3 regions of the Pseudonocardia sp. NPDC049154 genome follow, and region 2 is predicted to be linked to each of the others. Evidence: riboswitches for the same ligand, from Rfam matches in the RefSeq annotation. Region 2 holds a riboswitch; each other region holds the start of a gene.
What was found. Region 2 has a riboswitch for S-adenosylmethionine ahead of AB0B41_RS03500 (LLM class flavin-dependent oxidoreductase). Riboswitches for the same ligand answer to the same signal wherever they lie in the genome.
Positions count from the first base shown of each region.

Region 1 (3,262 bases), on a different contig from region 2:
CTCGGGCGTGGGCTCCAGCTCGGGCACCGGCCCGTCCGGGTCGACCTGGGAGAGGTCGCGGTTCCACACCATCTCGGCCAGCACGACCGCGGTGAACGGGTCGACCTGCCGGCTGCGGACGTCCCTGTGCCGGTCGCGGGCCTCCGCCTCGGTGTCGCCCAGGATCACCGATGCCGACGGCAGGATCTTGACCTGGTCGGGGTCGCGGCCGAACTTCGCCACCCGCGCCTTGACGTCGGCATAGAAGGCGCGTGCCTCGTCGAACTTCTGGTAGCGGGAGAAGATCGCGTCGGACCGCGAGGCCGCGAAGTCCCGGCCGGCCGGCGACTCCCCCGCCTGCAGCACCACGGGATGCCCCTGCGGGCTGCGCGGGGTGCTGAAGCGCCCGGCGATGTCGAACTGGGCGCCGCGGAAGGCGAAGTCGCCCACGTGCCCGTCGCGCAGGAACCGCCCGCTCGCCGGGTCCGCCACCACGGCGTCGGAACCCCAGGAGTCCCACAGCGCCCGGACGGCGTCGAGGGTCTCCCCCGCGCGCTCGTACCGCTGGTCGTGCGCCAGGTAGCCGCCGCGCCGGAAGTTCTCGCCGGTGTCCGCGTCGGAGCTGGTCACGACGTTCCACGCGGCCCGCCCGCCGGACAGGATGTCCAGCGTCGCGAACTTGCGGGCCAGCTCGTAGGGCTCGTTGAAGGTCGAGTTGATCGTGCCGGCGAGGCCGATGTGCTCGGTCACCGCGGCCAGCGAGGCCAGCACCGTGAACGTGTCCGGCCGCCCGACGACGTCCTGGTCGAAGACCTGGCCGCCGCGGGTGCGCAGCCGGAGCCCCTCGGCCAGGAACAGCAGGTCGAACGTGCCGCGCTCGGCGGTGCGGGCCCAGTGCTCGAACGAGGCGAAGTCGATGTGGCTGCCCGACGCCGGGTCGCTCCACACGGTGTCGTGGTTGACGCCCGGGAAGTAGGCCCCGAGGATCACCTGCTTCTTCGCGGTCATCAGGCCACCTCCGCCCGGGCGTACCGGCTGGCCGGCCGTTCCAGGCCGAAGCGTTCGCGCAGGGTGCCCGACTCGTAGGCGGTGCGGAACAGGCCGCGCCTCTGCAGCTCGGGGACCAGCCCGTCGACGATCGCGTCGAGGTCGGTGGGCAGCACGGCCGGCCGCAGCCGGAAGCCGTCGACCCCTTCGTCCCGCCAGGACTCCAGCAGGTCGGCGAGCGCGGTCGGGGTGCCCGCCAGCACCGCGGCGTCGGAGCGCAGCGGGCCGTGCTCCTCCAGCCGCCGGAGCCGGGCGTGGGCCGCGTCGGCGTCGGTGTCGAGGACCACCACGAGGTCCGCCAGGACCCGGAGCGGCGGGAGTGTGCGGCCGACCGCGTGCTGGGCGGCGCCGATCTCGCCGAGGATCGCCGGGATGTCGGCCGCGCCCTGCGGGGTGGTGAACACGACGTCGGCGGCGCGGGCGGCCAGCTCGTACGCGGCCCGGGCGTGGGCGAGCGCGACGACGAGGGGCTGGCCCTGCGGCGGCCGCGGCACGATCCCCGGGCCGCGGACCGAGAAGAAGCGTCCCTCGAAGTCGACCGTGTGGATCCTGTCGCGGTCGAGGAAGCGGTTCGTGGCGGCGTCGCGGATCTCGGCGTCGTCCTCCCAGCTGTCCCACAACCGCCGGACGACCTCGACGGCGTCGGCCGCCTCCTCGAACAGGTCCGCCACCGCGGCGGCCGTCTCCGGCGTGCCGAGCGTCTCGCGGCGGATCTCCGGGAGCGTGCGGCGGCCGAAGTGGGCCGCCTCGTCGGCGCGGGCCGAGGTCTGCACCCGCCATCCGGCCCGGCCGTGGCTGTCGTGGTCGAGCGTCGAGATCGCCGAGGCGATGTGGAAGGGCTCGGTATGCGTGGTCGTGACGGTCGGGACGAGCCCCACGTGGCGGGTCAGCGGCGCGACGAACGCGGCGACCAGTTCGGCGTCGAGCCGCCCGCGGACCTGGTCGGTGCGGCGGTCCACGGTCGCGAGGTGGTCGCCGGACTGCAGGCCCAGGCCGTCCTCGATCGTGACCAGGTCGAGCAGGCCGCGCTCGGCGGCGCGGGCCAGGGCCGCCCAGTAGCGGGCGGTGAAGAGCAGATCGGGGCGGGCGCCGGGCTCGCGCCAGGCGGCGGGGTGCCAGCCGGCACCGTCGAGCGCGACGGCCAGGTGGAAGGGGGCCATGCGGGCAGACCTCTCCTGAGGGAGAAGGGACGGGGATCGGGCCTTCCTCAGGCCCGACAGCCCGCGCTGGCCGTGCGCAGGAGATCCACGTGGCGCCGCCGCACCCCGAGAAACATGACTCCTCCATCGCTCCCGGCTTTAGCACCCGCACCCGTCGGACGGGGGGTTGCTGCGGCGTCGTCGAGCCAGGTCTCTCGGCCGCTCTGGATGGTGTGGCCCCCGTGGGGCCGCTCCTCACTCTACGGATCAGGAGGGCGCCTCCGTCAATCCTCCGGGTGACGAGTGTGATCGAGGCCGCGCTCGATTGTCCGGACAGGACACCCTTGGCGTCCACCAGGGAGAACGCGGCGCCGGAGCCCGCCCCGAACGTCCGGACGATCGCCCGTCAGTGCCCAGCTCGTCGGGCCGGAGCGAAGGGCGGGGCGTTCCACAAGGAGGCGAGCGGGGAGGCCGCGCACACCCCGCCGCTGCCCGGCAACGTCGACCGCAACCGCGCCCCCGCGGGGTCTGAGCAGCCGGTGCCGGCGCCCGGGGACGGGTCGACCCGGGCGCCGGCCCTCTCCGGTGAGCGAGCCGAGGGTCCGGCGCTGACAGCGGCGCGGGAGCCGGGGGCCGGGCTCCCGCGCCGGTTCAGCCCCGCGGGAGCTTGCCGGGGTTGAGCAGGCCCGCCGGGTCGAAGCGGTCCGCGGCGGCCCAGCGCGGCGGCATGTCCTCGTGGACCACCCAGCTGTGCGGGCTGTCGACCGCGAGGCCCTCGGCACGCAGGCGCTCCATGCCCGTGTGCACCAGGGCGTCGTCGCGGTGCGGGGCGAGGATCCGGGCCATCAGGCACGGGCCTTCGGGGCCGCGGATGCCCTCCAGCTGCACGGTCGCGTCCGCGAAGGCTTCGGCGATCAGCGCCCGCTTGCCCAGGATCGCGTTGCCGCGCACCAGGACGTGGTACAGCTCGGTGCGCTTGGCCTTGGCCCGCACCGTGGTGTGGTTGTTGATGAAGGTCGCGAGGAAGCGCACCGCGTCGGGCCGCACGCCCGAGACGGTGCCACCACCCCGCTCCACGATCTCCCGCACCGCCTCCG
Region 1 is NZ_JBEZDN010000079.1:13,416-16,677, reverse strand. It holds gene AB0B41_RS29055 (NtaA/DmoA family FMN-dependent monooxygenase) at 1-987, opposite strand, end outside; gene AB0B41_RS29050 (LLM class flavin-dependent oxidoreductase) at 987-2,186, opposite strand; SAM riboswitch class I at 2,307-2,400, opposite strand; gene AB0B41_RS29045 (FAD-binding protein) at 2,817-3,262, opposite strand, start outside.
Region 1: linked by a shared signal. The riboswitch ahead of AB0B41_RS29050 (LLM class flavin-dependent oxidoreductase) and the one ahead of AB0B41_RS03500 (LLM class flavin-dependent oxidoreductase) in region 2 are both predicted to bind S-adenosylmethionine.

Region 2 (3,262 bases):
ACCGGCCGGCGTCGGACGTGCTGGCCCGCACGATCGGTGGCCGCCCCTGCCGCGACGGCGGCACGGCGAGCCGCCCGCGGACCGTGAACTGGTCGCTCTCGTGGTCCACCGCGGCGCCCGACCACAGGTCCGTCACGATCCCGACGAACTCCTCGGCGCGCGCGTAGCGGGTGTCCCGCGGCGGGTGCGCCGGGAGCCCGAAGTTTGCCGCGGCGGCGCCGGAGTGCGAGGTCACGACATTCCAGGCCAGCCGGCCGCCGCTGAGCACGTCGAGCGAGAGCAGCCGCTCGGCCAGCCGGAACGGGTCGTTGTAGGTGGTCGACGCGGTCAGCATGAAGCCGACGTGCTCGGTCGCCTCGATCGCGGCGGTCCACGCGGTGAAGCGGTCCAGCCCGTCCGCGACGGCGGTGGTCGGGTCGGTGATCTGCGAGCCGTCCCCGGTGAACACGGCGTCGAGCAGCCCGGCCTCCGCGAGCTGCGCGAACTCCGCCCAGTACGCGGGGTCGTACAGCGAGAACCGCTTCAGCCGCGGGGAGAGCCAGGCCTCGGGCAGGTTGCCGTAGGTCCGCAGGTTGTAGGCGAGGAAGATCCCGTCCCGGCTCATCAGACGCCCCACGCCTTCGCGAGCAGCTCGTAGCTGCGCACCCGGTCGGCGTGCTCGGTGGTGATCGTCGTGACGATCAGCTCGTCCGCGCCGGTGACCCGCGCCAGCGTCTCCAGCCGCTCGGTCACCGTGGCGGGCGACCCGACGAACTGGGTGTCCACCCGGTCCTGCACCGCGGCCCTCTCCTGGGCGGTCCACTCGCGGGCCCGCGCCTGCTCCGGCGTGACGTACGGCTGTGCGCCGCGGCCGCTGCGGATGTCGAGGACCCACTGCGCGTAGGGCGCGGCGAGCTCTTGGGCCCGCTCGTCGTCGTCCGCGACGACGACGTCCGCGGAGACCAGCACCTGCGGCCGCGCCAGCCGACCGGGGCGGAACGCAGCCCGGTACGCCTCCACCGCGTCGAGCACCGCGTTCGGCACCGTGTGGTAGCTCGCCGCGAACGGCAGGCCCAGCTCACCCGCCACCTGCGCGCTCGCCCCGGCGCTCGCGCCCAGGACCAGCACCTCCACGTCCGCGCCCTTGGCCGGGGTGACCTCGAGCGGGCGCCCGTCCGCGCGGCGGGAGGTCCCGTCGAAGTAGGACAGGATGTCCAGGACCTGCGCGCGGTAGTCCGGCGGGAGGTCGTCCGCGCTGAAGCCGAGGAGCTCGCCGAAGGTCCCGAACAGCGACAGGTCCCCGACGAACCGGGCGGGCGGCGGGATCAGCAGCCCGTCGACGACCCGGGCGGGCGGAGGCGGCGGGGCCTGGGCACCGTCCGCCGCGCCTGCCGCCTGGCCCTGCCGGATCAGGGTCAGCAGCTTGTGCAGGTCGAACCGGCCGAGCCCCACGTCGATCCGCCCGGGATGCACGGCGCCGACCGTCCCGAACTGCTCGGCCACCGACAGCGGCGCCGTGTTCGGCAGCTGCACCGCGCCCGACCCGACCCGGATCCGCTCCGTGGCCGCGGCGATCAGGGCAACCAGCACCGGCGTCGACGACGAGGCGACGCCCGGGTTGAGGTGGTGCTCGGCGACCCAGTAGCGGTGGTAGCCCGCCCGCTCGGCCACCTGGGCCAGGTCGATCGAATGGCGCAGCCCGTCCCCGGCCGTCCCGCCGGCGGGCACCGGCGAGAGGTCGAGCACGGACAGCGGCGGACGGTGGGCGGACATGCGTACCTCCGGGACGGGGCCCGGTTCGACGACGGGCCACCAGAGCGACTGAGCGGCTGGGCTGCCGCGGGGGCAGCCGGCGGTCAGCCCGGACAGCAGGCGCTGGCGACCCGGAGCAGGTCGACGTGTCGCCTGCGGGCGCCGACGAACCCCACCGTCGGCGGCGACCACGAGCCCCTCGCCGCTGCCCCGACCCTCACCACTGCCCCCATCGCTCCCGGCGTGAGCACCCGTGCCGTGGCCGGCGGGTTGCTGCGGCGTCGTCGAGCCAGGTCTCTCGGCCGCTCTGGATGGTGGCCCGGAGGCCGTGGTCCGACTCTACGTCCCGCGGTGCGACCGCCGTCAATCCTCCGGACCGACGAGGTGCTCACAGGCCCCGCTGCCGTCACCGCCGGGGTTCGCAGGGACAGCGAAACCGCTCGGCCAACTCCTCTGCGATGGCCTCCTCAGAACGTCAACGCGGCCTTCGTCGCGTCGGGATCCGGTTGACCTCGACACGGGCGAAGGTGTCGGCGCGCTAGGGAGTCCTCGTTGATCCGGTCCCCCCGGGCTGGCGAAGAGGCAGGCAGACCCGGCTGGGACGTCGGGGACCCGTCCACACCGTGTTACGCGCGACCACAGCGTCGTCGATCGACTCCTCGCAGATCCTGCCGTCCGTGTTGGTGTTGCGGTCGAAGCGGGGGAAGTTGCCGCTGGAGACGTCGACTCGGATGCGGTGCCCGGCGCGGAACACGTTGGCCGTGGCGGCCATGTCGATCTCGATCTCGTAGACCTCGCCGGGGGTCAGGAGGTCCGGCCGGGCGAGTCCCTCGTGGTAGCGGGGGCGGAGCCTTGCCGGCCTCGGCCGCCGCCCGGAACAGCGCGGGGTTGAAGTCGTGGCGCGCATGCCGCCGACGGCGATGTCCCGTGGCCGCCGTCAGAGCCTCCGCTTGTCCTCAGTCGACGCCGAGCTGCTCGAGGGTTCGCTGGGCGGCGGCGAGCTCCTCGCGCAGCTGTGCCACACGCTCCTGCTGACGCCGACGGGCCTCGACCAGTGCCGACGTGATCACCTCGGCGACCGCCGGTGGAAGGGAGCGGGACACCGCCGCGACGTCGGTCGCCTGAACCGGCGTCGACGACACGACCCGCTTCGCGCCCACCAACACCTCCACCGTCCAGTCGCCTTCGGCGCTCGAGGTCAGGCTGACCGTCAGCGCACCCGAGCGCTCGCCTCGCTTACGGGTACGCGCGGGGGCGGCTTTCCCGGACTTCACCGGTGTCGGCTGCTCGGGCGCCGACTCTGCCGGCCCAGGTAGGTCGGGGGTCGAGGTCAACGGCGCAGCCGACGCCGTGGACCTGGCAGACCGCCGAGCGCGGACGGGACGGGCGGGCGTCGCAGGTGGAGCCGTCGTGTCGTCCGCGGCCGTCTCCGCCGGCTGTCGCGACGTCGCCGGCCTGCGGGCCGGCCTGCTCCGCGTGAGCTCGCTCGGCGAGCAGAACACCGCATCCCGCGAGCCTGCGGGGCGAACCT
Region 2 is NZ_JBEZDN010000003.1:166,801-170,062, forward strand. It holds gene AB0B41_RS03495 (LLM class flavin-dependent oxidoreductase) at 1-604, opposite strand, end outside; gene AB0B41_RS03500 (LLM class flavin-dependent oxidoreductase) at 604-1,752, opposite strand; SAM riboswitch class I at 1,958-2,049, opposite strand; gene AB0B41_RS03505 (CocE/NonD family hydrolase) at 2,270-2,653, opposite strand; gene AB0B41_RS03510 (DUF6319 family protein) at 2,688-3,065, opposite strand.

Region 3 (3,262 bases), on a different contig from region 2:
GCACGCCCCCGCGGTTCGCGGTCCCGCTCGCCGGGGTCGTGGTCGCGGTCGTGCTGTGGTGGTTCGTCACCACCGTGCTCGTCGCCCCGCCGAACCTGCTCGCGGCGTTCGCGCCGCAACGGTCACTGCCCGCCCTGGTCGACCTGGCCACGAGCGGTGTCCTGCTCGACGACGTGCTCACCAGCCTGCGCCGGCTGCTCGGAGGCCTGCTCGTCGCCGCGGTCCTCGGCGTCGCCGTCGGGCTCGCGGTGGGGTCGTCCACCAGGGTCGACGAGGCCACCCGCCCGGTCTTCCAGTTCCTCCGGATGATCTCGCCCTTGTCCTGGGCCCCGGTCGCGATCGGGGTGTTCGGGATCGGGCACCGGCCCGTCGTGTTCCTGGTCGCGGCGGCCGCGGTGTGGCCGGTGGTGCTCAACACCGTCGCCGGCGTGCGGTCGGTCGACCCGGGCCACGTCCTCGCCGTGCGCTCGCTCGGCGCGACCCGCGGTGAGGTGCTCACCACCGTCGTGCTGCCGACCGTGCGCCCGCACCTGCTCACCGGGCTGCGGCTCGCCCTCGGCCTCGCCTGGGTCGTCCTGGTGCCCGCGGAGATGCTCGGCGTCACCTCCGGGCTCGGCTACGAGATCCTCAACTCCCGCGACCAGCTCGCGTACGACAAGGTCATGGCCGTCATCCTGGTCATCGGTGTGCTGGGTTACCTGCTCGACACCCTGGCCCGGCGGCTGCTGCGGTCGGCCTGAGACGGGGAGCGCTGCCGGCGACGCGGAGCCTGCGATGCGTCACGACGCTGGTCGCGGGGGTCGTGCCGGTCACGTCGGAATCGTTCGGCCGGGCGGCTTGCGCCAGACCGACACGTGGCCCTCGCTGTCGGAGGTGAAGGGGGTGCGGTCCCAGTCCGCGAACCGTTCCTCCAGGTCGAGCCCGGCCAGGCGGGCCATGAGGTCGCACTCCGACGGCCAGATGTAGCGGAAGTTCCCGGCGCGGTAGGTCACCGTCCCGTCGGCGTCGCGCCGGTAGTGGTGCGAGACGGTGTGCTGACCGACGAGGTCGTAGGTGTCGACGCCGACATGCCCGTCGCCGACGTCGAAGGGGACCGCCAGCTGGCCCGGTGGCAGTCGGCGCAGCGGGGGCACCCACAGTTCGACGACGAACCGCCCGCCCGGGCCGAGGTGCCGGGCGGCGTTGCGGAAGCAGGTCACCTGCTCGTCCTGCGTGCACAGGTTGGCGATGCTGTTCCAGACCAGGTAGACGAGCGAGAACCACCCCGGGACGGTGGTCGTGGCCATGTCCCCGACGACGACCGGCAGCGTCTCGGCGTCCACCTTGCCGCGCAGCCGGGTCAGCATCGGTTCCGAGAGCTCGATGCCGGTGACGGGCACGCCGCGGGCGGCGAGCGGGATCGCGACGCGCCCGGTCCCGACGGCGAACTCCAGGGCGGGTCCGGGCCCGGCGAGGCGGGCCAGGAACGCGACGGCGGGGTGGAGCACCTCCGGGGCGAACCTGTCGGCGTTGACCTCGTCGTAGCGCTCCGCAGTCGCAACGTCCCACACATCGCTCGTCGGCACACCGAACAGCGTCGCCGCCCGGTGGCGGGGTGTCGATCGAGTTCCTCCCGGCCGCCGATCATGGTCGGAGGACACCGCCCCGCGGTGCCGCCAGGTGGACGGCGGAGCGGGATGTCCGGACGTTTCGCCTGTTCAGTGGGGGTGTGGTGGCCGTGGCACCTGCACGTTCACGCGCTTGACAATCGGAACGGGTGACGGGTTGAGTGCAGGTTGTCCATCCTGAGCGGCCGAGAGACCCGGCTCGACGACGCCGCAGCAACCGCACCGAACGGTGCCGGTGCTTCCGCCGGGAGGGATGGGGGAGCCGTGCGCACGAGGAGCCAGGAGATCTGGTCCCGGCGCCGGCACGTCGACTTCTGCCGCACCGAGGCCGCCCTTTGTCGGTGACGACCACCGCGCCCGCCCGCCGGCGACCGCCGGCCGCGGACGCCCCGTCGTCCCCGATCCTGCGTCCTCCCGGAGCACAGCCATGTCCGTACCCGTTCCTCCCGATCCCACCGATCCGACCGAGCCGGCGGCCCTCGACCGTCGTCCCGACCTCGGCGACCGACTGCTCGCGTCGCTCGAGGCGCTGGTCGAGCAGCACCGCCGGCGCGCCACCGGCGACGCCACCGCCGACGGGGAACTGATCGCGGCCGAGGCGGCCCACCGGCTCGCGGTGGCGCGCACCGCCCCGTCGCGCACGCCGGGCTGACGGCGCACCAGGACCCGCAGGACCGACGTAGTCGCCTCCGACGGCCGCCGCCCCGACCGGTGGCGGCCGTCGGCGGCCCGGACCAGCCGAGGGACCGGATGACCGGACCCGCCGTCGACACGCTGCCCGTGGTCGACCTCTCCCGCTTCCGCGCCGAACCGGAGGAGCGCGCCCGCTCCGGGCCGAACTGCGCGCCGCCGCCCGCGAGGTCGGCTTCTCCTACGTGACCGGGCACGGTGTCCCCGCCGAGGTGACGGGCGGCATCGACACGTTGGCCCGGCGTTTTTTCGCGCTGCCCGTGGAGCAGCGGCTGGAGATCGAGAACGTCCACTCGCCCTAGTTCCGCGGCTACACCCGCACCGGTACCGAGCACACCAGCGGCACCGCGGACTGGCGCGAGCAGATCGACGTCGGGCCCGAGCGCCGGTGGAGCAGCGGCCGGGGGACCCGGACTGGGTGCGGCTGATCGGGCCGAACCAGTGGCCCACGGCGCTGCCGTGGGGCGCCCGGACCCGGACTCCGACCAGGGCGTCGGCGTGCACAAGGACTACGGCTACCTCGCCCTCCTGCAGCAGGACGAGGTGGGCGGGCTGCAGGTCGAAGGTCCGGACGGGCGGTGGATCGACGCCACCCCGATCCCCGGCACGTTCGTGGTCAACATCGGCGAGATGCTGGAGATCGCGACGCAGGGCTACCTGACAGCGACCCGGCACCGGGTGGTCAGCCCACCGGTGGGGGTGGACCGGTTCTCGGTGCCGTTCTTCCTCGGCCCGCGGCTGGACGCCGTCGTCGAGCCGCTGGAGCTGCCCGCCGAGCTGGCCGCGCAGGTCCGCGGGGTGAGCGAGGACCCGGACAACCCCCTGCACGCGCAGTTCGGGGAGAACGCCGTGGTGGGCTGGCTCCGTTCGCACCCGCGGGTGGCCGAGAAGTACTGGTCGGACGTGCGGGCGAGGCGGGCGTGACGTCCGGAAGGACGTCGTCTGGTAGATCGGCACGGCACGTG
Region 3 is NZ_JBEZDN010000002.1:142,721-145,982, forward strand. It holds gene AB0B41_RS02470 (ABC transporter permease) at 1-740, shown strand, start outside; gene AB0B41_RS02475 (class I SAM-dependent methyltransferase) at 810-1,565, opposite strand; SAM riboswitch class I at 1,777-1,867, shown strand; gene AB0B41_RS02480 (hypothetical protein) at 2,035-2,259, shown strand; gene AB0B41_RS02485 (hypothetical protein) at 2,358-2,486, shown strand; gene AB0B41_RS02490 (hypothetical protein) at 2,483-2,599, shown strand; gene AB0B41_RS02495 (2OG-Fe(II) oxygenase family protein) at 2,757-3,221, shown strand; gene AB0B41_RS02500 (hypothetical protein) at 3,260-3,262, shown strand, end outside.
Region 3: linked by a shared signal. The riboswitch ahead of AB0B41_RS02480 (hypothetical protein) and the one ahead of AB0B41_RS03500 (LLM class flavin-dependent oxidoreductase) in region 2 are both predicted to bind S-adenosylmethionine.